Regions from separate parts of the Noviherbaspirillum sp. FW303-A3 genome, predicted to be linked through region 1. Evidence: predicted binding sites of a transcription regulator. Region 1 holds the regulator's gene; each other region holds the start of a gene.

Region 1 (9,678 bases):
TCCAGCACTTCTCCGTTTTCAAAACTGCGGCGCACCATCGTGCGCTCCATGCGCAGGTTGTCCGCAACCCCCATCGTTCTCCCACGTCGCAGCTGCGACAAGGTCACGCACATCATCAGCGGTGAGCGCTTGTTCATGGTGTCGACCGTTTTTCGTGCGAATGCGCTGTCGTCCTTCCCGAGAGAGTCCGCAATCGACAGCACATCGTCATGCGCGAAATGCCGATCGATTGCGTCGCGTTCGGCGGCGAGCACGCTCGTCGCCGGATCAACCTGCGATGCGAATCGCGACGCGAATTCACGAATGGCGTGCGGCAACCTGGAGGAATCTGCCGACTCGAGCATGGCGGAGAGCGCGGCAAGTTCGGCGGCGGGCACGAACACGTCGGCGAGGCCGGCATACAGCGCATCGGCGGCGCCGATGATCTCGCCCGTGACACCGAGGTAAGTCCCGATTTCGCCTGCTATGCGGGACAGGAAATATCCGCCGCCCACATCGGGGAACAGGCCGATGTTCACCTCGGGCATGGCCATCTTCGTGCGGTCCGTGACGATGCGCATGCGGTTGGATTCTCCGCCTTGTGCAACGCCCATCCCGCCCCCCATCACGATGCCATCCATGATGGCGACATAGGGTTTGGGATAGAAGTGGATGAGGTGATTCAGTGCGTACTCTTCGGTGAAGAAGTCTTCCAGCAGCGCGCTTCCGCCTTGCGGTGTCGCGCGTCCTGCATCGTAGAAGAAGCGGATGTCACCGCCTGCGCAAAATGCGCGCTCGCTGCTGCTTCGGATCACGACGGCACGCACCTCGCGGTCATTGCGCCACGAGAGCAGGGCCGCCGTCAGCGCACGCACCATGTCGAGCGAAAGGGAGTTCAAGGCTTTCGGACGATCAAGTGTGATGAAGCCGATGTTGTTCTTGATATGGGTCTGGACGAATTCAGTCATGGCCGGCAAATGTGTGCGGAAAGCGGATTATTGTATCGGCATTGCCTGAACGCCGCAGTCGCGTGCCCGACATTCATCCTTGGCGGCGAACAGTAAATAAAAAGGGCGCATTCGATGCGCCCTTGATAGTACTGGCCCTGAAGGGCCGGGTAGATGTCACGTAGCGGCCGAAGTGTCCGGCATGCGCTTGAAGGATTCGTGCTGGTGGTCCTGGATCTTTGTCTTGTACTTCAGTACCTGACGGTCCAGTTTGTCAATCAGTGTGTCAATGGCTGCATACAGGTCTTCCGCAAAACTCTCGACATGAATGACATTGCCACGTAGTCGCAGATTCACTTCTGCTCTCTGTCTCTTTTCCTTTTCTGAAGGTTTTTCCACACCCAAGATGACTGCGATATCAATGACATGGTCGAAATGGCGGATGATGCGTTCCAGCTTGTTTTCCGTGTATTCACGAATGGCCGGTGTCAGTTCGAGGTGATGTCCACTGATTGTGAGATTCATACAGCGCTCCTATGGATGGCGTCGCTGGAGGTTCGCACGTGCCCGCGTAGTCGAGCTACGCCGAACACAGCAACTACACTACAACATGAAAGCTACAGGGATTTGCGCAGATTGACTGGAGGGATTTTCAAAGCTTCGCGATACTTCGCGACGGTGCGTCGTGCCACGACCATGCCTTGCTCCCCCAACATATCCGCAATTTTGCTGTCTGAGAATGGATTCTTGGGGTCTTCTGCTCCTATCAATTGTTTGATCAGCGCGCGGATCGCCGTCGATGAAGCTTCGCCCCCCGCTTCTGTGGCGACGTGGCTGCCGAAGAAGTACTTCAACTCGAACATGCCGTGGGGGGTCAGCATGTACTTTTGAGTTGTCACACGAGAAATAGTACTTTCGTGTAAACCCAGTGTATCAGCAATTTCACGCAAGACAAGAGGGCGCATGGCGACCGCGCCGTGGGAGAAGAAATTGCGTTGACGGTCGACAATCGCCTGCGCCACGCGCAGGATCGTGTCGAAACGCTGGCGCATGTTCTTGATCAGCCATTTGGCTTCCTGCAGCTGCGAAGTAAGCGACCCCTCACCCTTGCTTTGCTTGAGGATGTTGGCGTAGAGGGCGTTCACGCGCAGGCGCGGCATGACGTCATGGTTGAGGAATACCTGCCAGCCGTTCTTTGTTTTCTTGACAATGACGTCGGGGACGACGTAGTCGGAGGCATCCGAGGCGAACAGGGCGCCGGGGTGCGGATTGCACTGGCGGATCACATGTTGCGCTTCGCGCAGGTCTTCTTCGTCGCAGTCGAGCGCCTTCTTCAGCTTGTTGAAGTCGCGCTGCGCGAACAGCGCAAGATGGTTCTCGACGATCTCCAGTGCGCGGCGACGCGTCACAAGCGGAATCTTCGGGAAGCGGCGGATCTGGATCGCGAGGCACTCGGAGGCGTTGCGCGCGCCGACGCCCGCGGGCTCGAAGCTCTGCACGAGTTTCAGTGCGACGGCGAGTTCCTCGAGTTCGATCCCGAGTTCTTCCGGCAGGCGTGCATGGATTTCTTCGATCGGTTCGTCAAGGTAGCCGTTGTCGTTGAGCGCGTCGATGATCAGTTCGACGAGGGCGCGGTCGCGATGCTCGCGCACGGTGACGCGCATCTGCTCCAGCAGATGTTCACGCAGGGTGACTTCATGCGCCTCGAGCTGAGGGCGTGCGTCGTCGTCTTCCGGTGCCTTGGAGGTGCGTGCGACATCGTCGAAACTCCAGTCGCTGTCGCCCGAGCCGGCATCCGAACCTTCGCCGCCTTCAAAGCCGCCCTCGGGCTCTTCGGAAGAAGCGGGGGCGCTGCTTTCGGCTGCGGGCGCTTCCGGCGTGGTGCCATTCGCGCTTGCCGGCGCGCTGATCGCCCCATCCGCGAGCAGGCGGACGGAATGGTCGAGCGGGTCGTCGACGCGTTCCAGCATCGGGTTGTCCGAGAGGATCTGTTCCAGCTCCTGGTGCAGCTCGAGCGTCGACAGTTGCAACAGGCGGATCGACTGTTGCAACTGGGGCGTCAGCGCCAGATGTTGCGAGATTCGAAGTTGGAGTGTCTGTTTCATACGTTCTGGTCTTCTTCCATCACATCCGGAAGTGTTCACCCAAATACACGCGCCGCACCGACTCGTTCGCAATGATGTCGTCAGGACGGCCGCTTGCCAGGACAGAGCCCTGGTTGATGATATAGGCTCTGTCGCAGATGCCCAAGGTCTCCCGCACATTATGATCTGTGATCAGCACGCCGATGCCACGCTCCTTGAGGAAGCGTACGATACGCTGGATCTCGATGACCGCGATCGGATCGACACCCGCGAACGGTTCGTCGAGCAGCACGAAACGCGGGTTGGTCGCGAGGGCGCGCGCGATTTCGACGCGCCGGCGTTCGCCGCCCGAGAGCGAGAGTGCCTGGTTTTCGCGCAGGCGCTCGATCTGCAATTCGGCAAGGAGCGTATTCAGCCGCTTTTCGATTTCAGCCTTGGCAAGAGGCTTGTCGTCGATGCGTTGCAGTTCCAGCACTGCGCGGATATTGTCCTCGACGCTGAGCTTGCGGAAGACCGATGCCTCCTGCGGCAGGTAGGACAAGCCAAGCGTGGCGCGACGGTGGATGGGCAGGCGGGAAATCGCCACGCCATTGAGATCGATGTCCCCGGCATCCGAAGGCACCAGTCCGACAATCATGTAGAACGATGTCGTCTTGCCGGCGCCGTTCGGGCCGAGCAGGCCGACCACTTCGCCGCTCGCCACCTGCAGCGAGACATCGCGCACCACCTGGCGCGTGCCGTAGCTCTTTTGCAGACCGTTGACTACCAGCGTACTCGTCATCTCATTTGTCCTTCGATTCGGAGCGTGGCTGGATGATGGCCTTGATGCGGCCGCCGCCGGGCTTGTTCGCACCGGTCGCTGTATTGTTCACAGTGAAAAATTCTGCGCGGCTGTCGTAGGAAATGAATTCGCCTTCGACTTCGTCGGTCGGTTTGTTGCCTTCGAGGCGGCGCATTTTTGCCTTCGAGAACAGTTTCACCATCTCGGATTTGCCGTCGTATTCGATGCGTTCTGCTTGTCCTTCGATCCACTGGTTCGGGCCGGCGTCGCGCTTCTGGCGGAAGGTGGCCAGGCCGCCGGGCGGCGCAAGCAGCGTCGCGAACTGGTAGCCGGCGGAATCTTGCGACACCACCAGTTTGTGCGCGCGCATGATCAGCGTGCCGCGCGTCAGGATCACGTTGCCGGTGAAGGTGTTGACCTGCTTGATGTCGTCGTAGGCCATCTGGTCGGCCTCGACATTGGTCGGCTTGTCGGAGTCGGCTTTTTCCGCGTGCGCATTGCCTGCGACCATCGCGAACAGCGTCAACAGCAACAAGAAAAAATGTTTCATGAAAGATCTCGAATAGGATGCATCAAGTTATACCGAATCAGCGTACGCGGGCTTGATACGTGCCATGAACATTGCTCGTCAGGTTGAACTCCCGCGTTGCATTGTTTGCCACCATGCCTGTGCCCGTCAGCTTTGCGCGATCCGTCGTGATTTCGACCGGCTTGTCGGTCTTCATGGCATCGTCGTCCGGAAGCACCAGCATGTACTCGGTACGGATGCGGATCGGTTCTGCCGTTGCCGACGCCGGCCGGTCCATGCGCACGTTCTGGTAAAGGTGCACCTGGCTGTTGTCGCTGTTGACGCGCGCACGCTCGGCCCGGATCGTCATTGGCGCATCCGCATTGCTGATATTGCTTACGACAGGATTGACGATATCGTACGAGTCATCCTGCGGATTGTGCGTGAGCCTTTCGCCGGCAAAGTGGTATTGCGCAGAACCTGTCTTCGACAACTTCACGTAGCTGAACTTTTCAACGTAGAAATCCGGCTCATTGCGTTCCGGATTCGGAACAACCGTGTCCGTCGCGCGGCGCATGACTTCATACAGCCAGAAACTTGCCAGCGCCAGCACAACCAGCGGCGCGAGCGTCATGAACAACCGGATGCGCCATGGCCGCATGATCGATCCCTACTTCAGGTAAGGCGCCAGCGCCGCCTCGTAATTGCCTTGGGCGCGCAGGATCAGGTCGCACAGTTCGCGCGCCGCGCCTTGGCCGCCGCTGGCCTTGGTCACGTAATGCACCCGCGATTTCACTTCGCCATGTCCGTTCGGAACGCTGGCCGCAAATCCGACGCGCAGCAGGATGGGCAGGTCGATCACATCATCGCCGACGAAGCCGCATGCTCCCCTGGCGATGCCGGTCCTGGCGAGCAGTTCCTCGAAGGCCTCCAGTTTGTCATGCACGCCTTGATACAGGTGCTGCACGCCGAGATCCGCCGCGCGCTTGGCGACGATGGCGGACTTGCGCGCGCTGATGATCGCCGTGGCCACGCCCGATTGCTGCAGCAGCTTGATGCCGTGCCCGTCCAGCACGTTGAATGTCTTGATCATTTCGCCGTCCGGCGCGTAATGCAGGCTGCCGTCGGTGAGGATGCCGTCGACATCGAAAATCATGAGCCGGACCTGCGCTGCCCTTGCCAGTATGTCTTGCATCAGATCACCTTTGCGCGGGTCAGGTCGTGGATGTGCAGCGCGCCGACCAGCTTGCCGTCGGCATCGGCCACCAGCAACTGGTTGATCCGGAAATGTTCCATCAGCTCGACTGCCTCGACTGCGAGCTGGTCGGGGAGGATGGTACGCGGATTGGCATGCATGACATCGGACATTTTCAGCTTGCCGAAATCCTGGACGTTTTCGATCAGGCGGCGCAGGTCGCCGTCGGTGAAGATGCCGATGGCGCGTCCGGCATCGTCCACCACGGCGGTCATTGCCATGCCTTTGCGGGTGATTTCGAGCAGGGCGGCCGGCAAGGATACGTCCGGCTTGACCATGGGAACCGCAGCGCCGCTGCGCATGACATCCCGCACATGGGTCAGCAGGCGGCGGCCAAGCGCGCCGCCGGGGTGCGAACGCGCGAAATCCTCTTCGCGGAAGCCCCTGGCGTCGAGCAGGGCCACGGCGAGCGCGTCGCCCAGTGCCAGCGTCGCGGTCGTGCTGGCGGTCGGCGCCAGGTTGAGCGGGCAGGCTTCCTTGTCTACGCGGACGTTGAGATGGACGTCGGCGAGCTGCGCCAGGCGGGAAGCGTCATTGCCGGTAATGGCGATCAGCTTGGCGCCCATGCGCTTGATGATGGGGATGATGGAAACGAACTCGGCGGCTTCGCCCGAGTACGAAATCGCGATGACGGCATCGTTCTCGGTAATCATGCCGAGGTCGCCGTGCAAGGCTTCCGCGGCGTGCACGAACAGCGCCGGCGTCCCGGTGGAGGCAAGCGTGGCCGCGATCTTGCGGGCGATATGCCCGGATTTGCCGATACCGGAGACGACGACGCGTCCCGTGCATTGCATCAGCAGTCCCATGGCTCGGGCAAAGCTGTCGTCGGGGCTGTCCGAGAGCCTGCTCTTCAACGCAAGCAGGGCGTCGGCTTCGATCTGGATCGTCTCGCGGGCGAGCTCGAGCGCACGCAGCGCATTTTTCGCGTCGAAGTCTTTCGGCAAGGTTTTTGCATCGGTTACACTCATGCCGGAAGTATAAACGAATTACGAAAGCAAAAAATCTGCCAGTCATAACAAAAAATTTGACTTTGAGGGCCGTCAATGGCTGTTTTCGTTTCGTAAGTCCTTCATTCTTAAAGCAATCGTGCAATCGGGCAAGTGAGGTGGTCGGACTGCGGAACGGTCCAGCCGTTGTCGCTACACCGCATTGCCGGGCGCGCGCGGATGGGGCCTGCCTTGCACCAGACTCGACCAATTGAATAACAATTCATGTTTTCGGCCCTCGAACTTACGCTGATCCTGCTGAGCGCCGCCGTGCTCGGTGTGGTGGCGTTCCGCATGCTGCATCTGCCGCCGATGCTGGGCTACCTTGTCGTCGGCATCGTGATCGGCCCGTTCGGCTTCGGCATGGCGGAACAGAGCGCGACCACGCATGTACTGGCCGAGTTCGGTGTCGTGTTCCTGATGTTTTCGATCGGGCTGGAATTCTCTCTGCCGAAACTTGTATCCATGCGGCGCACGGTGTTCGGGCTCGGCATGGCGCAAGTGCTGCTGACGATTGCGGCGACCATGCTGTTCGGCTGGCTGATGGCGCATTTCCTTCCGCAGCTCGTCGATATCAGCTGGCGCGCGGCGTTCGCGCTTGGTGGGGCGCTCGCCATGTCCTCTACCGCCATCGTGTCCAAGTTGCTGACAGAGCGCCTGGAGCTGGACAGTCCGCATGGCCGCCAGATTTTCGGCATCCTGCTGTTCCAGGATCTGGCCGTGGTGCCGCTGCTGATCCTCGTGCCCGCGCTGGCCAAGAACACCAGCGACCTGCTTCCGACGCTGGCGCTTGCGGCCATGAAGGCAGGCATCGTGCTCGTGCTCCTGCTCGTGATCGGACAGCGCCTGATGCGCAGCTGGTTCCATGTTGTGGTCAAGCGACGGTCGCAGGAACTGTTCATGCTCAACCTGCTGCTCATCACGCTCGGGGCGGCATGGATTACCGAAAAGGCCGGGCTGTCGCTCGCGCTGGGCGCCTTTGTTGCCGGCATGCTCATCTCCGAAACGGAATACAGGCATCAGGTGGAGGAGGACATCAAGCCTTTCCGCGACGTCCTGCTGGGCCTGTTCTTCATTACGGTCGGCATGCTGCTCAATGTCCGGCTGGTGCTCGAAAATTGGTGGCTGGTGCTGTTGCTGCTGACCGGGCCCGTGCTGCTGAAGTTCGGCCTGATTGCCGCGCTGACAAGGATGACCGGCGCTTCGACGGGTACGGCGTTGCGAACCGGCCTCGGCCTCGCCCAGGCAGGCGAATTCGGCTTTGTGCTGCTGAACCAGGCCGGCGGCCTGCATCTGATGGATCCGCTGCTGATCCAGCTCATCCTGGCATCGATGGTGCTGTCCATGCTGGTGGCGCCGTTCATCATCGCCAAATCCGACGCCATCGTCATGAAACTGTCGGCGAATGAATGGATGATGCAGTCCCTCGCGTTGACCCAAATCGCGACGCGCACCATGAGCACGCAGAAGCACGTGCTGATTGCCGGCTTCGGGCGTTCCGGACAAAGCCTCGCGAAATTGCTGGAAGAGGAGGGCATTGCATATCACGCGCTCGACCTCGATCCCGACCGCGTCCGCGAGGCGCAGGCGGCCGGCGCAAACGTCTCCTTCGGGGATGCCGCACGCCGGGAAAGCCTGGTTGCGGCCGGTATCCATCGCGCGGCTGCGCTGGTCGTGACCTATGCCAGCACACCTTCGGCATTGAAGGTGCTGCACTTCGCGCACGAACTGGCGCCCGCATTGCCGGTAATCGTGCGCAGCCACGACGATTCGGATCTCGACAAGCTGCGCGAAGCCGGTGCCGCCGAAGTCGTCCCGGAAGCCATTGAAGGCAGCCTCATGCTGGCCTCCCATGCGCTCGTGATGCTGGGTGTGCCGCTACGCCGCGTGGTGCATCGCGTGCAGGCGGCTCGCGATGAACGCTACGCCTCCTTGCGCGGCTATTTCCATGGCGCCAGCGATGCGCCTGAAGATGCGGAGCACCTGCATGTGCGCCTGCATTCCGTGACGCTGCCCGAAGGGGCGAACGCCATCGGAAAGCCGCTGTCCGCGCTCAGGCTCGCTGACGCCGGCGCTGAAGTGACGATCGTGCGGCGAGGCAAGAACCGGATCGATGTCAAGCCGGAGACGGTTTTGCATGCTGCCGACATCATCGTGTTGCGCGGCACGACAGAAGGTGTGGCGCGTGCCGAGGAACGCCTGCTCAAGTAAACCGTGAGCACGGAGTCCGTCCGCCGGCAGGCACCGGGCCTTATGTCGATCATTGTCGCGTAGAAACGCGATCCTGCATATCTCGCTACAATGCCTGGATAGCCTTTGCCCTTTCCGAAAGAATCTCGCCATGCAAGTGTTTGAGCGCATCCTCGGCATCATCCTGCCGGTCTTCATCATCATCGCGGTGGGATATGGATATGCGCGGATCAGGGGCGAGCGGGTCCGCAACGACATGGCATCGGTCAACCGCGTGAGCATGGATGTGCTGTGCCCGCTTCTGGTTTTTACCGCGCTGGCGGCAAAGGACTTCGACCTGGTGCACAACGGCATGCTGATCCTGGCCGGTGTGCTGATCGCGCTGGGATCGGGATTGATCGCCTGGCCCGTGGCGCGCCTGCTCGGCTACGACGTGCGCACCTTCATCCCGCCGATGATGTACAACAATTGCGGGAACATGGGGCTGCCGCTCGCGGTGCTGGCCTTCGGCACCTCGGGGCTGTCCGCCGCCGTGGCCTTGTTCATGGCGTGCAACCTGATCTATTTCTCCGTCGGCATCAAGATCATCGAAAGCGGGCGCAGCTATCACACGCCGATGTGGAAATTCCTCGTCAGCCCGATGATGCTTTCGATGGTGATCGGCATGTTGTTCGCCATCTTCAAGATCGCGCTGCCCGTGCCGCTGATGATGGCGCTGAAGATGCTGGGCGACTCGTGCATTCCGATCATGCTGTTTGCGCTTGGCGTGCGCATGCTCGATGTCAATTTCAAGAGCTGGCACATCGGACTGGTCGGCGCGGTGGTCTGCCCGGTCGCGGGCCTGATCGTCGCCTGGCTGCTGGATGGCGTGCTGAACCTGACCGAGGCGCAGCGCGGACAGATGTACCTGTTCGCTTCGCTGCCGCCGGCGGTGTTCTGCTTCATGGT
Region 2 (9,678 bases), 3.4 Mb from region 1:
GGTCGCCGCCACGATGCGGACGTCGACCTTGCGCGTCCGGTCGTCGCCCAGGCGCTCGATCTCGCCTTCCTGCAGCACGCGCAGGATCTTGGCCTGCGCCGCAAGCGGGAGTTCGCCGATCTCGTCGAGGAAGAGGGTGCCGCCTTCCGCGCGTTCGAACTTGCCGGTGCGCGAAGCGTGGGCGCCGGTGAACGCGCCTTTCTCCACCCCGAACAGTTCCGATTCCACCAGGTCATGGGGGAGGGCGGCGCAGTTGATGGCGACGAAGGGGCGCCCGGCGCGCAGGCTCATGTCGTGGAGGGCGCGAGCGAATCGTTCCTTGCCCACGCCTGTTTCACCGGTCAGCAGGACGGTCACGTTGGTCTTGGCGGCTTTGACGACGAGTTCGTAGGCCCGCTGGAAAGCGGTTGAACTGCCGATCAGGTTTTCCATCTGGCGCTGCTGTTCGATGGACGAGCGCAGCACTTCCACCTGCGTTTTCAATTCAAGGAGGCGCGAGACGATGGAATCCGCTTCGTAGTAGGGCGTGTGTTCCGCGGCGTCGTGCCATTCCTCGACCGGCTTCCCGATGATGCGGCAGTGCGATGCGCCGCAGGCCACGCACTCCACTTCCTTGAACAGGATGAAGCGTCCCATGAAGGCGGTTGTGTACCCCGACGCGTAGCCGAGCAGCATCCAGCACACCGGGTCCTTCTGCGGGCCGAACTCCTTCACATGCGATTCGGCCTCCCAGGAGTTGTCCCATTCGAACTCGCCGAGGAAAGTGCCGGCCGCGACATCCATGTCGATGCGCACGGGCTTGACCTTCACGCTGCCCTCCAGCATGTGGAGCTGTGGGCCGACCACGAAGGCGTCGATCGGGTTCTGGTCGCCGCGCAGCTTCCGCGCCAGTTCCGCGTCGCGCATGCCTGAGGCGTAGCCCATGCGCGTCAGCACGCGGCGGGCGTGTTCGGGGCCGACAGAGCCAAGCAATTCCTTGCGCAGGCCGGCGAGGGCGGCCGTGTGGACCAGCACCATGCGGTGTTCCGCCAGCCAGATCGTGCCGTCTTCCGCGGAAAACCGCACCAGGCGACGCAGGTCGAGGTCCTTCGGATATTTGATCATTTCAGCCCGCCTTTTCAAGTCAGGACGGCCGCGCTTTCCGAGAAGGGTGCAGCCAATAATCTCGAGATTCTACATGATCATCAGAAATTATTGATCATTTGGTGATACGGGAAATCGGATTTGATCATTTCAGCAGTTGACCCGAATCAATTCTCGCCTTGCGGCGTCGCAGCATTAATTTTTACTCTGGAACGGCTTCTTGGCGGGAAGGCTCGCCAGCACTCAAGACCGTCCTCCACGCACCGCAGCAAATTAAATAATCTCGAGATTTTTTGGTGTGCTCCTACATTTTGGCACGCTGGTTGCTAAATGATCCCCATCAAACAAGAAAGTGGTGGAGACATGGGCAACGACGCTTTTGACACGGCGCGCAAGTTCGTTCGCGTCATCGAGAAGAGGGAAAACGGCATGGTCGAGTTCGAGTTCGCCATCGGCGAGCCGGAACTCTTCGTCGAACTCCTGTTGCCCGGTCACGCATTCGCCGAATTCTGTTCCGCCAACGCCGTCACCGTCCTCGACGGGCCTTCGCCGCCGACCGGCGCCGAGGCCTCCGAGTGGGACTGGAACCTGCGGCAGGCCACACACCAGCGCTTCAAGTAAGTCCGAACCCGGCACCGGGTTCCGGGCCGGCCATTACAACAGGAGGAGTCCGCAATGCAAATTGACCTACGTACCGTCAGCATCAAACCGCTGCGCCAGACGTACGACAACGTCGCCCGCCGCATCGGTGGCGACAAGCCGGCGTCACGCTACCAGGAAGGCACGCTCGACGCGCAGGCCACCGCCAACTTCCATTACCGCCCGCTGTGGGATCCCGACCACGAACTGTTCGACGTCACCCGCACGGCGATCAGGATGGCGGACTGGTACACGTTCAAGGATCCGCGCCAGCTCTATTACGGCACCTACACATTGGCCCGCGCCCGCATGCAGGAAACCGCGGAAGGCGATTTCGAGTTCGTCGAATCGCGCGGCCTCGCAACGGCCCTGCCGGAAGTGACCCGCAAGCTGGCCCTCGATGTGCTGCTGCCGCTGCGCCACCTGGAGTGGGGGGCCAACATGAACAACTCATTCATCTGCGCCTACGGCTACGGCACCGCGATCACCCAGCCCTGCATCTACCAGGCGATGGACCACCTCGGCATCGCGCAATACCTGACCCGCACCGGCCTGCTGCTGGAGGACGAAACCGCGCTCGATGCGGCGAAGGAAGCCTGGCTCGCTGATCCGAAGTGGCAGGAGTTGCGCCGTTACGTCGAAGACAGTTTCGTGGTGAAGGACTGGTTCGAACTCTTCGTCGCGCAAAACCTCGTCCTCGACGGCCTGCTGTATCCGCTGGTGTACCAGCACATCGATAACGCGATCTCCGGCCGGGCCGGCCCGACAGTCTCCATGCTTACCCGCTTCCAGACCGAGTGGTTTGCCGAAACCCGCAAGTGGGTCGACGCCAGCATCAAGACGGCGGCAGCGGAATCGGCGGAGAACAAGGCGCTGCTGTCGCAATGGGCAAAACAGTACCGCGACAAGACGATGAACGCACTCGCACCGCTGGCAAGGCATGCGCTTGGCGAACAGGCCGACGCCGTCATGGCCGAGCTGCAGGAAGAATTCAACGCCCGTGCCGCCAAGGCCGGCCTCGCGCTGTAAGGAGACATGATGTCCAACGTATTCATCGCATTCCAGACCAATGAAGAGACGCGCAGCATCATCGACGCGATCGCCGAAGACAACCCCAACGCTGTCATCAACGAGCAGCCCGCCATGGTGAAGATCGATGCCCCCGGCAGCCTGACCATCAGGCGCGGCACCGTGGAAGAGAAGCTTGGCCGCGACTTCGACCTGCAGGAACTGCACGTGCACCTGATCACGCTGGCCGGCCACATCAGCGAAACCGACGACGAATTCACGCTGAGCTGGAAGCACTGAGCCAGCACATCAAGGAGACAAGACATGGACATGAAAGCGACCAAGAAGCTCGGCCTGAAAGAGCGCTACGCCGCGATGACGCGCGGCCTCGACTGGGAAACCACCTACCAGCCTATGGATGCCGTCTACCCGTACGACAAGTTCGAGGGCATCAAGATCCACGACTGGGACAAGTGGGAAGACCCGTTCCGCCTCACGATGGATGCCTACTGGAAGTACCAGGCGGAAAAGGAGCGCAAGCTGTACGCGATCCTCGACGCCTTCAACCAGGGCAACGGTCATCTCGGCGTGACCGACGCGCGCTACATCAATGCGCTCAAACTCTTCCTGACCGGCGTGTCGCCACTGGAATACATGGCGCATCGCGGCTTCGCCCATGTCGGCCGCCAGTTCCGCGGCGCCGGTGCGCGCGTGGCCTGCCAGATGCAGTCGCTCGACGAGATGCGCCACTTCCAGACGCAGATCCACTCGCTGTCGAACTACAACAAACACTACAACGGTTTCCACGACTGGCGCCACATGCATGACCGCGTCTGGTACCTGTCCGTGCCGAAGTCCTTCTTCGACGATGCGATGACGGCCGGTCCGTTCGAATACATGGTCGCGATCGGTTTCTCCTTCGAATACGTGCTGACCAACCTGCTGTTCGTGCCGTTCATTTCCGGCGCGGCCTACAACGGCGACATGGGCGCGATGGCCTTCGGTTTCTCGGCGCAGTCGGACGAAGCGCGCCACATGACGCTCGGCCTGGAGATGATCAAGTTCATCCTCGAACAGGACCCGGACAACCTGCCGATCGTGCAGAAGTGGATCGACAAGTGGACCTGGCGCGGCGTGCGCATGCTGACCCTGGTCGGCATGATGATGGACTACATGCTGCCCAAGCGCGTGATGAGCTGGAAGGAAGCCTGGGAAGTGTATTTCGAGGAATCCGGCGGCGCGTTGTTCAAGGACCTCGCGCGTTACGGCATCAAGGTGCCGAAATGCGTCGAGCAATGCACCATCGACAAGGAGCACATCTCCCACCAGGCATGGGCGACCTTCTACCAGTACGGTGCCGCGGCCGACTTCCATACCTGGATGCCGACGCCGGAAGAGATGGACTGGCTCTCCGCCAAGTACCCGGACACCTTCGACAAGTACTACCGCCCGCGTTTCGAGCATTGGGCGGAGCAGGCCAAGCAGGGCAAGCGTTTCTACAACAAGACGCTGCCGATGCTGTGCCAGTGCTGCCAGATCCCGATGCTGTTCACCGAGCCGGACGACCCGACCAAGATCTGCTACCGCGAGTCCGACTACAAGGGCGAGAAGTATCACTTCTGCTCCGACGGCTGCAAGGAGATCTTCGACAACGAGCCGGAGAAGTACGTCCAATCCTGGCTGCCGGTGCACCAGATCTACCAGGGCAACTGCTTCGAGCCGGACGTCAATCCGGGGGCGGAAGGCTTCGATCCGCTGATGGAGGTGCTGCGCTGGTATCGGCTGAACTTCGGGCGCGACAACCTGGACTTCGAGGGATCGGAAGACCAGAAGAACTTTGCGCAGTGGAAGCAGATGGCGACGTCGAATACATAGAAGCTCCCCTCTCCCGCCCGCGGGAGAGGGGGTATCAAGTGCGCGACAACACACGAGGAGACAAAACATGCCAGTCACAGCAGTCAAACCCTACATCGGCGAAGTCAAGGACAGCGCCGACAAATTCCACGGCAACCAGTTGCTCTACATCGGCTGGGAAGACCACCTGATGTTCTGCGCGCCGTTCGCCTTTCCGTTCCCTCCCGCGATGCGCTTCGGCGACATCGTCGAGAAAGTCCTGCCAGGCGCTTTCGGCGAACACCCGGATTTCGAGAAGGTGGAGTGGAGCAAGGCCGAATGGCTCAATTCCGGCAAGCCGTGGACGCCTGACGTCAACAAGTCGCTCGCCGACAACGGTCTCAAGCACAAGGACGTGATCCGCTTCCGCACCCCGGGCCTCACCGGCATCAAGGGTTCCTGCAGCTAAGAAGGAACCGAGCCCTTCGAGCAAGAGAGAATGACATGAGCTACCAGCTGACCATTGAACCGCTAGGCCAGACCATCGAGGTGGAAGACGGGCAGACCATCCTCGATGCCAGCCTGCGTGCCGGCATCTACCTGCCGCATGCCTGCTGCCACGGCCTTTGCGCAACCTGCAAGGTGGAGGTCGTCGACGGTGAAGTCGACCACGGCGAGGCATCCAATTTCGCCCTGATGGATTACGAGCGCGAGGAAGGAAAAACGCTGGCCTGTTGCGCCACGCTGCAATCCGACGTTGTCCTGGAGGCCGAGATCGAGGTCGATCCGGACGCGCAGAACCTGCCGGTCAAGGATTTCCACGGCACGGTGACCCGCATCGAAAACCTGACGCCGACCATCAAGGGTGTGTGGATTGCCCTCGATGAACCGGAGGGCATGGCGTTCCAGGCGGGCCAATACCTGAACCTGCACATCCCGGGTGAAAGCCTGACGCGCGCGTTCTCGCTGGCGACCCCGCCGTCCGGCAAGGGAGAAATCGAACTGAACATCCGCATCGTCCCCGGCGGCAAGGCGACCACCTGGATCCACGAGACCTTGAAGGAAGGCGACCAGGTGAAGCTGAGCGGACCATATGGCCGGTTCTTCGTCCGCAAGTCGGCCGGTCAGCCGTCGATCTTCCTGGCAGGCGGTTCCGGCCTGTCGAGCCCGCGCTCGATGATCCTCGACCTGCTGGAAGAGGGGTCGCCGCTGCCGCTCACGCTGGTCTACGGCGCCCGCAACCGGGAGGAACTGTACTACCACGATGAGTTCGCCGCACTGGCGGAGAAGCATCCGAACTTCAGCTACGTGCCGGCGCTGTCGCACGAGCCGGAAGGGAGCGCATGGACGGGATTCCGCGGTTTCGTGCACGACGCGGCAAAGAACCATTTCGACAATGACTTCCGCGGCCACAAGGCCTACCTGTGCGGCCCGCCGGTCATGATCGACGCCTGCATCACGACCCTGATGCAAGGCCGGCTGTTCGAGCGCGACATCTACACCGAAAAGTTTTTCTCGGCGGCGGATGCGCAGCAGGTCAGGAGTCCCTTGTTCAAGAAGATCTGACATGACCACTTTCACCGTCACGATCGAGGATACCGGCGAGACTTTCCGCTGCTCGGACAGGCAGTCCTTGCTGGTCGGCATGGAATCGCTGGGCAAGAAGGGCATACCGGTTGGTTGCCGCAGTGGCGGCTGCGGCGTCTGCAAGATTGCGGTGACAGCCGGGGATTATCAGAAGCGCAGGATGAGCCGCGAGCACGTCACCGAGGAAGAAGAGGCGCAAGGCACCCTGCTGGCCTGCCGGGTCGTGCCGGCCAGCGATGTCAGGCTCAAGGTAGTAGGGATGATGAAGAAGAACGTGTGCCGGCAGGCTTGCACGTCCGAATGATGATTGTTTTGTTTAACCAGTCTGTACATAGGAGGAGATAACCATGGCAATGACAGGCGTTTTGCGTCCGGGACATGCGCAGTTGCGCGTGCTGGATATGGAAGAATCGGTCAAGTTCTACACCGAGGTGATGGGCTTGCTTGAGGTAGGGCGCGACGACCAGGGCCGCGTGTACTTCAAGTGCTGGGACGAGCGCGACCACCACAGCGTGGTGCTGCGCCAGGCAGACCGCGCGGGCATCGATTTCTTCGGCTTCAAGGTGCTGAACAAGGACGTGCTCAACAAGTACGAGCGCGACCTGAAGGAATACGGGGTCAAGACCGAGCGTATCCCTGCGGGCGACCTGCTGGAAACCGGCGAGCGCGTGCGCTTCCAGATTCCTACCGGCCATACGATCGAGCTCTACGCGGAAAAGAAGGATGTCGGCAACGGCATGTCCTACACCAATCCCGAAGCCTGGGTGCCGAACATCCCCGGCATTGCTCCGATCCGCATGGACCATGCGCTGCTGTACGGCGGCGACATCGACGGCGCGCATGACCTGTTCTCGAAGGTCTTCGGCTTCTCGCTGGTGGAGCGCATCAAGCTGGAAGACGGCAAGACCGACCTCGCCATCTGGCTGACCTGCTCGACCAAGGCGCATGACGTCGCCCTGGTGCGCCACGGCGAGGACAACAAGCTGCACCACCTGTCCTTCCGCCTCGAAAGCTGGGAACAGGTGCTGCGCGCCGCCGACCTGATGTCGATGCTCCGTGTGTCCATCGACGCCGGCCCGACTCGCCACGGCGTGACCCGCGGCACCACGATCTACTTCTTCGACCCGTCCGGCAACCGCCTGGAAACCTTCTGCGGCGGTTACGACTTCTATCCGGACATGCAGCCGATCACGTGGACCTGGGACGAGGTGGGGGCCGGCGTGTTCTACCACGACCGCAAGCTCAACGAGCGTTTCCTGACGGTGGTGACCTGAGATGGACGTCCGGACTGCCATCCCCGGCATCACCTGGGAAGCAGCCAGCGCCGCCGCGCAAGCGGCGGTGCGGCACGCGGAAAAGAACGGCTGGCGCATCAACGTCGCGGTGGTCGACCGCGGCGGCAACCTGATGTCCTTCCTCCGCATGCCCGGCGCCTTCCTGCACTCGATCAACATCGCGATCGACAAGGCCTACACGGCGGCAGGCTTCGGCTTTTCGACCAAGGACTGGATGGCGGCCGTCGGCCATGACGACGGCATGAAATTCGGCTTCTCCGCGCAACCGCGCCTGATCGTCTTCGGCGGCGGCTTGCCGATGCGCGTGGAGGAGGGCGGCGAATGGATAGGTGGCATCGGTGTGTCCGGTGCCTCGGAAGCCCAGGATGAAGAATGCGCGCGCGCCGGACTCGCGGCGGTCGGTTTGCAGTCCTGACACAGATTGAAAGCAACGGAGAAAACTTAAATGAAGCAGATCAACAATTTCATCAACGGCGAATTCGTCTCGACCGCGAAGCTGTTCGACAAGCGATCGCCGCTGAACAACGCGGTGATCGCAAAAGTCGCCGAAGCCGGCCAGGCGGAAGTCGATGCCGCCGTGCAGGCCGCGCGACGGGCGCTGTCCGGGCCGTGGGGCAAGATGGCGGTCAACGAGAGGGTTGATCTGCTCTATGCCGTGGCGAACGAAATCAACCGCCGCTTCGACGAGTTCCTGGACGCCGAATGCGCGGACACCGGCAAGCCGCGCAGCCTTGCCAGTCATATCGACATTCCGCGCGGCGCGGCCAATTTCAAGATCTTCGCCGACGTGGTGAAGAACGTCCCGACGGAATTCTTCGAAATGGCGACGCCGGACGGCCGGGGCGCCCTGAACTATGCCACCCGTTCGCCTGTCGGCGTCGTCGGCGTGATCTGTCCGTGGAACCTGCCGCTGCTGCTGATGACCTGGAAGGTCGGCCCGGCCCTGGCCTGCGGCAATACCGTGGTGGTGAAGCCGTCGGAGGAAACGCCGCAGACCGCTGCGCTCCTCGGCGAAGTCATGAACAGCGTCGGCATGCCCAAGGGCGTCTACAACGTCGTGCACGGCTTCGGCCCGAATTCCGCAGGGGAATTCCTGACCACGCACCAGGGTGTGAACGCCATCACCTTTACCGGCGAGACGCGCACCGGCGCGGCCATCATGAAAGCCGCCGCCGAAGGCGCCCGCCCGGTGTCGCTGGAAATGGGCGGCAAGAATCCCGCGATCGTCTTCGCCGATTGCGATTTCGAAGCCGCGATCGAAGGCACGCTGCGCTCCGCCTTCGCCAACTGCGGCCAGGTGTGCCTGGGCACGGAAAGGGTGTATGTCCAGCGCCCGATCTTCGAGAAGTTCGTCTCCGCGCTGAAGATCGGTGCCGAGGCGATGAAGATCGGCGTGCCGGACGATCCGGACACCGGCATGGGCCCCTTGATCAGCCTCGAGCACAAGGCCAAGGTCCTGTCGTACTACAGGAAGGCCGTCGAAGAAGGCGCAACCGTCGTCACCGGCGGCGGTGTGCCCGACATGCCCGGCAATCTCGCCGAGGGCGCGTGGGTGCAACCGACCATCTGGACCGGGCTGACCGACGATGCCGCAGTCTGCCGGGAAGAGATCTTCGGCCCGTGCTGCCACATCTTCCCGTTCGATACCGAGGAAGAAGTGATCCGCCGCTCCAACGACACCACCTACGGCCTAGCCGCCTCGGTGTGGACTACCAACCTGCAGCGCGGCCACCGCGTCGCCGCAAAGATCGAAGCGGGCCTGGTCTGGGTCAACAGTTGGTTCCTGCGCGACCTGCGCACGCCGTTCGGCGGCGCCAAGCAATCGGGCATCGGACGGGAAGGCGGCGTGCATTCGCTCGAGTTCTATACCGAGCTGAAAAACGTCTGCATCAAGCTGTGATCGGGAACGCCATGAACGCCAATCCTGAAATCGCTTACAGCATCCGCGCCAACGGCATCCTGACCAACTTTCACGACACAGGAAACGGTTTTCCGGTCCTGTTGATCCACGGTTCGGGCCCGGGCGTCTCCGCCTGGGCCAACTGGCGGCTGACCATGCCGGAACTCGCCAGGCGCTGCCGCGTGATCGCGCCCGACATGGTGGGGTTCGGCTTTTCGGAGCGGCCGGACGGCATTGCGTACAACCTGGACACCTGGGTCGCGCAAGCGGTCGGCCTGCTCGACGCGCTCGACATCCGGCAGGCGGACGTTGTCGGCAACTCCTTCGGCGGCG
Region 3 (9,678 bases), 510 kb from region 1:
GCTGAAATCGAAGGCGACATGGGTGATTCGCTCCCCGGCCTCCAGGCCCGTCTCATGTCGCAGGCACTGCGCAAATTGACCGGCAGCATCAACCGCACCAACACCCTGGTCATCTTCATCAACCAGATCCGCATGAAGATCGGCGTCATGTTCGGCAACCCGGAAACGACGACGGGCGGCAATGCACTGAAGTTCTACGCATCCGTCCGCTTGGACATTCGCCGCACCGGTTCCATCAAGTCCGGCGATGAGGTGATCGGCAATGAAACCAAGGTCAAGGTCGTGAAGAACAAGGTGGCACCGCCTTTCAAAGAAGCGCATTTCGATATCCTGTACGGGGAGGGCACCTCGCGCGAAGGCGAAATCCTCGACCTGGGTTCCGAAGCCAAGATCGTTGAAAAGTCCGGTGCATGGTACAGCTACAACGGCGAGCGTATCGGCCAGGGCAAGGACAACGCACGCAACTACCTGAAGGAACATCCGGATCTGGCTCGCGAGATCGAAAACAAGGTCCGCGCAGCCCTGGGCGTACCGGAACTGCCGCCCCTCGTGGCAGAAGCTGAATAAGAGGGAACAGCTCCTTTCATCCTGAATACTTCACGTGAGGGAGCCCGCGCTGCTGGAACACCATGGCAAAACTGCAAATGAGTCTAAAGGCGCGGGCTCTGAAGTATTTATCCGCTCGCGAACACAGCCGGCTTGAACTGGGACGCAAGCTGGCACGCTATGCCCAGGAAGGCGACGATATCGAGGCCTTGCTCGATTCACTGGAGGCGGCGAAATTCCTGTCCCAGTCCCGCTTTTCCGAATCGCTGGTCAATCGCCGCGCCGCCCGTTTCGGGAACAGCCGTATTCTCTCCGAACTGCAGTCGCACGGTATCGATGGCGATGCCATCCAGGACATCAAGGGTGGGCTCCTGGAGGATGAGGCTGCTCGGGCGCGGGAGGTCTGGCGCAAAAAATTCGGCAGCCCGCCGGTGGATGCCGCAGATCGTGCGAAGCAGATGCGATTTTTGCAACAGCGTGGTTTCTCTCCTTCGGCAATCCGGGCTGCAATGCGTCCGGTCGAGGAAGGCGAAGCCTGAATTCCATTCCCAGCAATAAATCCTTTCCGAAAGTACCGGCGGGGGCGTGCACACGCACGACCGTGCGAATGCCGGAGCGGGTTTCCGCCTTCCAGTGGCAAAAACGTCATCATGGTTTTAGGTTTGTGCCTGTGCTAAACTTTCCAGGTTTTTTGCAGCGCCGCATGAGCGGCTGTTGTCGTAGAAACTGCGACAACGACACGCAAATGCGGCATCTCTTTTTTGGCCGCTTCACTGGCATTGGTCGTTATGCCCTTATCTCCGCCGTCAACACGCCGTGCGTTAAAGCACACGCGCGCAATCCAGATCGAAGCGTTCGCACGCGACGACGGCTTGTGGGACATTGACGCGCGTATAACAGATATAAAGACCCGTGATACCAGCCTCGCATCAGGCATCAGGCCTGCAGGTCAACCGGTTCACGATCTCTGGCTCCGCATTACCGTAGACACTGCGCTGAATATCGTCGATGCAGAAGCAGTTTCCGACGCTGTTCCCTACCCGAATCACTGCGATACCATCGGCCCCGATTACAAGAAGCTGGTCGGCCTGAATCTTCTCAAGGGATTCCGCGATGGCGTCAGGCAGCGTCTTTCCGGTATCAACGGCTGCACCCACATTACCGAACTGGCCGCCGTCCTTCCGACCGCGACCATCCAGGCATTTGCCGGCGAAGTGCTGGACACGCGCGATGGCGCGAGCACAGACGAGCAAAGCCACAAGCCTTTTCAACTCGACCGCTGCCACGCCTTGCGCTCCGACGGGGAAGCGGTCGCGAAGTTTTATCCGCGCTGGGCGGTCACGCCGTTGGCAACATCCGAATCCAGTTAATTTCAACCAGTTTGTTTTGTTTAATAAGCGTCTGAAGGGAAGCTCGCATGAAAATCCATGAGTATCAGGGCAAAGAAATCCTCCGCAAGTTCGGAGTGACGGTTCCGCGCGGTATCCCGTGCTTTTCCGTTGATGAAGCGGTCAAGGCGGCCGAGACTCTTGGAGGCCCGGTCTGGGTCGTCAAGGCTCAGATCCACGCCGGTGGTCGAGGCAAGGGTGGCGGTGTGAAGGTTGCCAAGTCGCTCGACCAGGTCAAGGAATACTCGCACGCCATCATGGGCATGCAACTGGTCACGCACCAGACCAGTCCGGAAGGCCAGAAGGTCAACCGCCTGCTGATCGAAGAAGGCGCCGACATCAAGAAGGAACTGTATGTCTCGATGGTCACCGACCGCCTGAGCCAGCGCGTGGTGCTGATGGCATCCAGCGAAGGCGGCATGGACATCGAAGAAGTCGCTGAAAAGCATCCCGAACTGATCCACAAGGTTGAAATCGACCCGGCAACCGGCCTGACCGACTCCGATGCGGACTCGATCGCTGCCAAGATCGGCGTGCCGGCCGGCTCCATCGCCGACGCACGCAAGCAACTGCAAGGCCTGTACAAGGCTTACTGGGAAACCGACGCTTCCCTGGCCGAAATCAACCCGCTGATCCTGACCGGCGACGGCAAGGTCATCGCACTGGACGCCAAGTTCAACTTCGACTCCAACGCCCTGTTCCGTCATCCGGAAATCGTCGCGATGCGCGACCTGGACGAAGAAGATCCGGCAGAAATCGAAGCATCCAAGTTTGATCTCGCCTACATCTCCCTCGACGGCAACATCGGCTGCCTGGTGAACGGCGCCGGCCTGGCAATGGCCACCATGGACACCATCAAGCTGTTCGGCGGCGAACCGGCCAACTTCCTCGACGTTGGCGGCGGTGCCACCACCGAGAAAGTGACCGAAGCCTTCAAGCTCATGCTGAAGAACCCTGGCCTCAAGGCCATTCTGGTCAACATCTTCGGCGGCATCATGCGTTGCGATGTGATTGCTGAAGGCGTGATCGCCGCTTCCAAGGCAGTGTCGCTGTCCGTGCCGCTGGTCGTGCGCATGAAGGGCACCAACGAAGACCTCGGCAAGAAGATGCTGGCCGAATCCGGCCTGCCGATCATCGCGGCTGACACGATGGAAGAAGCAGCGCAGAAGGTCGTCGCTGCAGCCGGTAAATAATCGCTAAGGGAATACAAATGTCGATTCTGATCAATAAAGACACCAAAGTCATCACGCAAGGCATCACCGGCAAGACCGGCCAGTTCCACACGCGCGGTTGCCGCGATTACGCCAACGGCAAGAACTGCTTCGTCGCAGGCGTGAACCCGAAGAAGGCCGGCGAAGACTTCGAAGGCATTCCGATTTTCGCCAACGTCAAGGAAGCCAAGGAACAGACCGGCGCGACCGTGTCCGTCATCTACGTGCCGCCCGCAGGCGCAGCTGCTGCGATCTGGGAAGCCGTGGAAGCCGAACTCGACCTGGCCATCTGCATCACCGAAGGCATTCCCGTCCGTGACATGCTGGAAGTGAAGGACAAGATGAAGAAGGCCGGCAGCAAGACCCTGCTGCTCGGACCGAACTGCCCGGGCCTGATCACGCCGGACGAAATCAAGATCGGCATCATGCCGGGCCACATCCACCGCAAGGGCCGCATCGGCGTCGTGTCGCGTTCCGGCACGCTGACCTATGAAGCCGTTGCGCAGCTGACCGCGCTCGGCCTCGGCCAGTCTTCCGCAGTCGGTATCGGCGGCGACCCGATCAACGGCCTGAAGCACATCGACGTGATGAAGGCATTCAACGACGATCCCGACACCGACGCTGTCATCATGATCGGCGAAATCGGCGGTCCGGACGAAGCGAACGCCGCTTACTGGATCAAGGACAACATGAAGAAGCCGGTCGTCGGCTTCATCGCTGGTGTCACCGCTCCTCCGGGCAAGCGCATGGGCCACGCCGGCGCGCTGATTTCCGGCGGTGCCGACACGGCACAAGCCAAGCTGGAAATCATGGAAGCCTGCGGCATCAAGGTCACCAAGAACCCGTCCGAAATGGCGCGTCTGCTGAAAGCGATGCTGTAAATCAAGTGTTGCTGAAGTAATGCAGGCGTAAGATACGGGGAGCTTCGGCTCCCCGTATCATTTTCAGCCTATCGAGCAACCAATATGGATCTCCTGCTGAGCATCAACTGGGTCGCCGTCGGTCAGATCATCCTGATCGACATCCTGCTCGGCGGGGACAATGCGATCGTCATTGCACTTGCGTGCAGAAACCTCCCGCCGAAACTTCGAAAGCGCGGCATCCTGCTCGGCACCTTCGGCGCCATTGCCATCCGTGTTGCCCTGATTGCGTTCGCTGTCACGCTGCTCCAGGTGCCTTACTTGAAGCTGGTCGGCGGAGCACTGCTGTTCTGGATCGGCATCAAGCTCATGCTGGACGATGAAGACGGACATGGCGAGATTCCGGCAAGCGACAGGCTCTTATCGGCAGTCAAGACCATCATCGTCGCGGATCTGGTCATGAGCGTCGACAACGTGATTGCCGTCGCCGGCGCGGCGGAGCATGCCGGGGGCGAGCATCGCATGCTCCTCGTGGTGTTCGGTATTCTGGTCAGCATTCCGATCATCATCTGGGGCAGCACCATCGTGCTGAAGCTCATGGAGCGGTTTCCGTTCATCGTGACTCTTGGCGCAGCGCTGCTTGGCTATATCGCTGGAAGCATGGCTGTCTCCGACACCGCTTTGGGTCCATGGCTAGGCGCATATTTGCCAATGCTCGATCTGACCATCCCGGGAACCGCCGTGCACTTCAACATAGTCGCAACGGTCTCAGCCGTGGCGGTAGTATTTATCGGCAAGGCATTGATGAAGCGGCGCAAACACACCAATGCCCGATAGCGTCATGCTGCATAACTCCCTTCATTCGCATCCGTCTTTATCCTGCTGCTCCACGTATAATTGCCTTCATGGCAAATAACGTCGGACTAGAATTCTCCGGGATGACCGATCCTGGGCTGGTGCGTTCGCAAAATGAGGATGCGATCTTCATCAGTACGTCCCATGGTTTTGCCGTGCTGGCCGACGGCATGGGCGGTTACAATGCCGGCGAGGTGGCGAGCAGTATTGCTGCAACGGTTACCAAGGATGCGCTTGAACAAACTCTGGCGCTTTCGACGGACAGCGAGAAGGAGCCGCTCTCGTCAGGTCGCCCACTTCATCAAGGTGTTGTTGAGGCCATTCAAAAGGCCAACCTCGCCGTTCTGGATGCAGCGGGGGCTGAGCCCCAATATCATGGGATGGGAACGACAATTGTCACGGCCGTCTTCCACAGTGACAAGGTGACGATTGCTCACGTTGGCGATTCAAGGGCATATCGCTATCGCCATGGTGAATTGAGCCGTCTGACACGCGATCATTCCTTGCTTCAGGAGCAGATCGATGCCGGACTGATCGATGCTGCCATGGCGCGCTTTTCTCAAGTCAAGAATCTCGTGACCCGTGCTGTAGGCGTAGGTACGGACATGGAGGTGGAGATTCACGACCATCCGCTCCATGCAGGTGACCTCTATCTGCTCTGTTCAGACGGGCTTTCGGACATGTTGTCCGATGATGAAATTTCCCGAATATTGGAGAAAGCGCAGGGTGCGCTCGAGGTGGCTTGCCGAACACTGGTCAAACAGGCAAACGATAACGGCGGCTTCGATAACATCTCGGTCATTCTTGTGAAGGTGCTGGTCCCAGGTGCCGGGACAACCGGCTTGTTGGAGCGCATCCTCAACTGGGTAAGCTGAAATGCAGAGGGAACGGATTCGAGGAGTGCAATGGCGAAAATCACGCTCTCGTTAGGAGGCAAGTTCCTGCGGGATGTCACGCTCGCAAAGGAACGGATGACGATCGGACGCAGGCCGCATAACGATATTGTTCTTGATGATATTGCAATCAGCGGTGAGCATGCGGTGATTGTGACGTTGAATCACGACTCGTACCTTGAGGATCTAAACAGTACGAACGGCACCAAGGTGAACGGCCAGCCAGTGAGAAAACATTATTTGCAGGACGAAGACTGCATCGAGCTGGCGCAGTATCGGATGCATTATCATGCCGATCCTGCCATTGTGCCTGCAGATTCCGCACGGACAGCTCCTTTGCATACCTTTGCCGCTGACCATGCGCTGGCAGCCAAGGTGCGAGTGTTGAATGGGAGCAGGGCCGGCAGTGAAAATGTACTGTCAAAGACGATAACGACTATCGGCCGGCAAGACGTGCATGCAGCCGTCATCCTGCTGCGTCCGGATGGCTACTACCTTGCACATATCGAGGGAAATACCTGTCCTTCCTTGAACGGTGTGCCGATCGGGGTAACTCCTCAAAAGCTGAACGACAAAGACGTAATCGAGCTCGCAGGAGACCATGTGCAATTCTTGCTGGGATAGTTTGCTCTATCGTATGACAATTAAGGTAAGTGACAAATTTTGTCGCTGCATTTCCAGAATTGGCCTTAATACGCTACAACCTGACAATATTGGTCAATAGAATCTGCTTCTTTGTCTATATAAGAGGTTAAAAGAGACAGATTTTGTCAGATTTCATCTTGGCACGCTGATTGCAACATGGAAAGTCATGGCAGGTGGGCTGCCAATTTCCAGAGGGAGAAACAAATGAAATCCATGAAGATCGTGCAACGTGCACAAGCTGGCTTTACCCTGATTGAATTGATGATCGTCGTGGCGATTATCGGTATTCTCGCCGCAGTGGCGTTGCCAGCGTACCAAGACTATACGGTTCGTGGACGCGTGTCTGAATTGGCTATTCTGGGTTCATCCATGAAAGCCACTGTTACTGAAAATATCGCGAACAATTCTGGCGCTATTGCAGCTGGTATGTGCAAAGGCGTTACCAACCTTGCAACAGCGACGGACAATACTGCATCCAGCACATGTACTGATGCTACCGGTGTAATTGCGGTTACCGGTACTGCAAAAGCTAAAGGTGTTGTCCTCACCTTTACGCCGACAGTAAATGCTGATGGCACAGTAAAGTGGACGTGCACCTCGCCTGCTGCAGATGCCAAGTATGTTCCTGCAGAATGCCGCACCTAATACGTAGGATTTAAGATTAAAACACCCCATTCGTGGGGTGTTTTACTTTTTGCGCGCAAATTTACTGATGCAAAAATCAGAGATAACGCACGTAGTCTCGATAGCAAATGCGTTACGAAGCGTTAACCATGGCAATGAAAAGTGGGACTAGCGCCGCCTGGCTGTGAATTGTTATCGATTTGGCGATGTTTCAAAGTTCTCGACGATCTACGGCAATATTAGACCGCCCAGTCCGATTTTCCGCCGCGTTTCTCTCGTACTCGAATATCTGTCATCACCATCCCTCGATCTACTGCCTTGCACATATCGTAAATTGTAAGCAGGCCAATCTGAACGGCCGTCAGTGCTTCCATTTCCACGCCGGTTTTTCCGAATGTTTCAACCTGCGCAGTGCATCTAATGCTTGACTCCGCAGTGTTTATTGCAAAATCGACAGCAACGCGGGTGATGGCAAGTGGGTGACACAGTGGAATCAAGTCACTGGTTCGTTTGGCCCCCATGATGGCCGCGACACGTGCAATACCGATCACGTCGCCCTTCTTTGCAGTTCCAGACTGGATGATCGCAAGTGTTTCCGGCTTCATGCAGATCTTGCCACTTGCTACTGCAATTCGGTGTGTCTCGGATTTTGCGCCAACATCGACCATGTGGGCTTGACCATCAGCATCGAAATGCGTCAGTCCGTGGTTTTCGGTCGACGATGTCCTGTTGTCGTGTTGACTGCTCATGGGAAATGAAAAAGGATGATTCTTGATTGATCAATGGGTGCGAGTATCATAGCACCGTGAAATCCAAATTTTCCCTCTCGTTATCAAAACCTATAAGCCGCCTCGCTAGTGTGGCTGCGGTCGTCCCGCTACTGATTGTGGCCAGCGGGGTACTTCCGGCACCAGCAATTGCCCAAACCCTCCCCAACCTCGGCGACACCGAACGCGCCGAGCTTTCCCCCCTCGTCGAACGCAAGCTGGGCGAGCAGATCATGCGCGACATTCGGCGCGACCGGGACTATCTGGACGACGCTCCCACCACCGAGTACCTGAACAATTTCGGCAACAGCCTGCTTGCAGTCAGGCCGGAGGCGCGCGGCGAGACCAGCTACGATTACTTTTTCTTCGCTGTTCGCGATCCGATGCTGAATGCCTTTGCGTTGCCAGGCGGGTTCATCGGTGTGCATTCGGCGCTTATGCTCGCGGCACAGAATGAATCGGAACTCGCATCAGTACTCGCGCATGAAATCGGCCACGTCGCGCAGCGGCACATTGCGCGCATGATCGGACAGCAGCGGCAGGATTCGCTGATTCCGCTTGCGGCGGCGGTTCTTGCTGCGCTGGCCGCGCGCGGCAGCCCGGATACCTCGGCGGCGCTGCTCATGGGCGGGCAGGGCATGGCCTTGCAGCGGCAACTGAATTTTAGCCGCGACGCAGAGCGCGAGGCGGATCGCATCGGGTTGCAAATCCTGCGCGAAGCAGGCTTCGATACGAGCGGCATGATTGCCTTCTTCGGCCGGATGCAGACTGCGACCCGCGGTTATACCGATGCGGCGCCGGCTTACCTGCGTTCCCACCCGCTGACGACGGAGCGTATCGCCGATATCCAGGCGCGGACCCGCGACCAGCGTTACCGCCAGCGTGCCGACAGCCTTGACTTCCATCTCGTTCGCGCACGCCTGCGCGTGCTGCAGGATACGTCTGCGCAGGGATTGCGCGATGCGACCGTGGCCTTTGATACGCAGTCGCAGCAGAAGACACGACTGCAGATCGTGTCGGCGCTCTACGGCAAGGCGTTTGCCGCGCTCCGGCAGGGGGGCTATGCACGGGCGCAATCATTGCTGCAGGAAGCGATCGCTGCGGCGCAGGGGCCGACAGCGCCGGTGCAAAGCGCCGTGCTCACCAGCCTTTCGATCGATATCAAGCTTGCCGGGAACCAGGCAGCGGAAGCCCTGAAGGAGGCCGATGCCGCACGCCAGAAATTCCCGCTTTCGCGCGGCATTGCGCGTCAGTACGCCGAAGCGATGATTGCTTCCGGGCGACTGGATGAGGCAGTGGCTTATTTGCGGGACCAGGCCCAGCTATACAGGCAGGAACCCAAGCTGTACGAGCAGCTGGCGAAGGCATACGCCGCGCAAGGCAAGCAGGCGCTCCAGCACCTGGCATTGGCGGAGTCGTACGCGCTGCAGGGCAGCGTTCCGACAGCCATCGAACAACTCGGCATCGCGCGCCGTGCGCCCGATGCCTCGTTCTACGACCAGGCGATGATCGACGCGCGGGAGCGTGAATTCAAGGCGCGCTGGATGGAAGAGCTGAAGGAAGGGCAGCGGGAACGTTGACGGATCAGGCCGTATCCGGCTGAGGATGTCGCGTGAAGCCAAACTTTTGCGAGATGTCGTCCTGTCCGATGCGTGCCACAGCGTGATGTTTACCTGCAAATTCAAGCGTCACCGCCGCATCATCCGACGGTTCCTCCAGCCAGGCTAGAAGGCGGTCATCGCCTGCGGGCGCGCCGTTGATGTACAGTCGCATCAGGCACTGCGCCATGTCCCGGTCATCCACTTGAGCAATCCGCTCGCCGTTCTGCAGGAGCAGCAGCCCGCTTTCCGTGATCCACGCCGCCTCGATCGAGGCCACGGCATCGCCGG

What was found. The regulator sigma-54, encoded in region 1, starts transcription at its own class of promoters, with help from an activator protein. The targets are predictions, from matches to a motif close to TGGCANGNAANCTGCTTT.
Region 2: the regulator sigma-54 is predicted to act here: its motif matches at 1,396-1,413, upstream of AC3WOY_RS00425 (phenol hydroxylase subunit).
Region 3: the regulator sigma-54 is predicted to act here: its motif matches at 6,537-6,554, upstream of AC3WOY_RS18960 (pilin).

The regions. Positions count from the first base shown of each region.
Region 1 covers NZ_JBYTAZ010000001.1:3,430,295-3,439,972, forward strand. Annotated here, with positions in the region: gene AC3WOY_RS16550 (enoyl-CoA hydratase/isomerase family protein) at 1-947, opposite strand, end outside; gene hpf (ribosome hibernation-promoting factor, HPF/YfiA family) at 1,104-1,451, opposite strand; gene AC3WOY_RS16560 (RNA polymerase factor sigma-54) at 1,544-3,031, opposite strand; gene lptB (LPS export ABC transporter ATP-binding protein) at 3,051-3,791, opposite strand; gene lptA (lipopolysaccharide transport periplasmic protein LptA) at 3,793-4,341, opposite strand; gene lptC (LPS export ABC transporter periplasmic protein LptC) at 4,379-4,960, opposite strand; gene AC3WOY_RS16580 (KdsC family phosphatase) at 4,970-5,494, opposite strand; gene AC3WOY_RS16585 (KpsF/GutQ family sugar-phosphate isomerase) at 5,494-6,522, opposite strand; gene AC3WOY_RS16590 (monovalent cation:proton antiporter family protein) at 6,766-8,751, shown strand; gene AC3WOY_RS16595 (AEC family transporter) at 8,882-9,678, shown strand, end outside.
Region 2 covers NZ_JBYTAZ010000001.1:76,134-85,811, reverse strand. Annotated here, with positions in the region: gene AC3WOY_RS00430 (sigma 54-interacting transcriptional regulator) at 1-1,104, opposite strand, end outside; gene AC3WOY_RS00425 (phenol hydroxylase subunit) at 1,447-1,704, shown strand; gene AC3WOY_RS00420 (aromatic/alkene monooxygenase hydroxylase subunit beta) at 1,759-2,751, shown strand; gene AC3WOY_RS00415 (MmoB/DmpM family protein) at 2,761-3,030, shown strand; gene AC3WOY_RS00410 (aromatic/alkene/methane monooxygenase hydroxylase/oxygenase subunit alpha) at 3,055-4,605, shown strand; gene AC3WOY_RS00405 (phenol hydroxylase subunit P4) at 4,673-5,032, shown strand; gene AC3WOY_RS00400 (NADH:ubiquinone reductase (Na(+)-transporting) subunit F) at 5,068-6,129, shown strand; gene AC3WOY_RS00395 (2Fe-2S iron-sulfur cluster binding domain-containing protein) at 6,131-6,454, shown strand; gene AC3WOY_RS00390 (catechol 2,3-dioxygenase) at 6,498-7,424, shown strand; gene AC3WOY_RS00385 (GlcG/HbpS family heme-binding protein) at 7,426-7,860, shown strand; gene AC3WOY_RS00380 (2-hydroxymuconic semialdehyde dehydrogenase) at 7,891-9,345, shown strand; gene AC3WOY_RS00375 (alpha/beta fold hydrolase) at 9,357-9,678, shown strand, end outside.
Region 3 covers NZ_JBYTAZ010000001.1:3,936,525-3,946,202, forward strand. Annotated here, with positions in the region: gene recA (recombinase RecA) at 1-567, shown strand, start outside; gene recX (recombination regulator RecX) at 630-1,085, shown strand; gene AC3WOY_RS18930 (DUF2889 domain-containing protein) at 1,335-1,916, shown strand; gene sucC (ADP-forming succinate--CoA ligase subunit beta) at 1,964-3,127, shown strand; gene sucD (succinate--CoA ligase subunit alpha) at 3,145-4,026, shown strand; gene AC3WOY_RS18945 (TerC family protein) at 4,111-4,842, shown strand; gene AC3WOY_RS18950 (Stp1/IreP family PP2C-type Ser/Thr phosphatase) at 4,911-5,735, shown strand; gene AC3WOY_RS18955 (FHA domain-containing protein) at 5,766-6,377, shown strand; gene AC3WOY_RS18960 (pilin) at 6,603-7,043, shown strand; gene moaC (cyclic pyranopterin monophosphate synthase MoaC) at 7,262-7,771, opposite strand; gene AC3WOY_RS18970 (beta-barrel assembly-enhancing protease) at 7,882-9,369, shown strand; gene AC3WOY_RS18975 (DUF2946 family protein) at 9,374-9,678, opposite strand, start outside.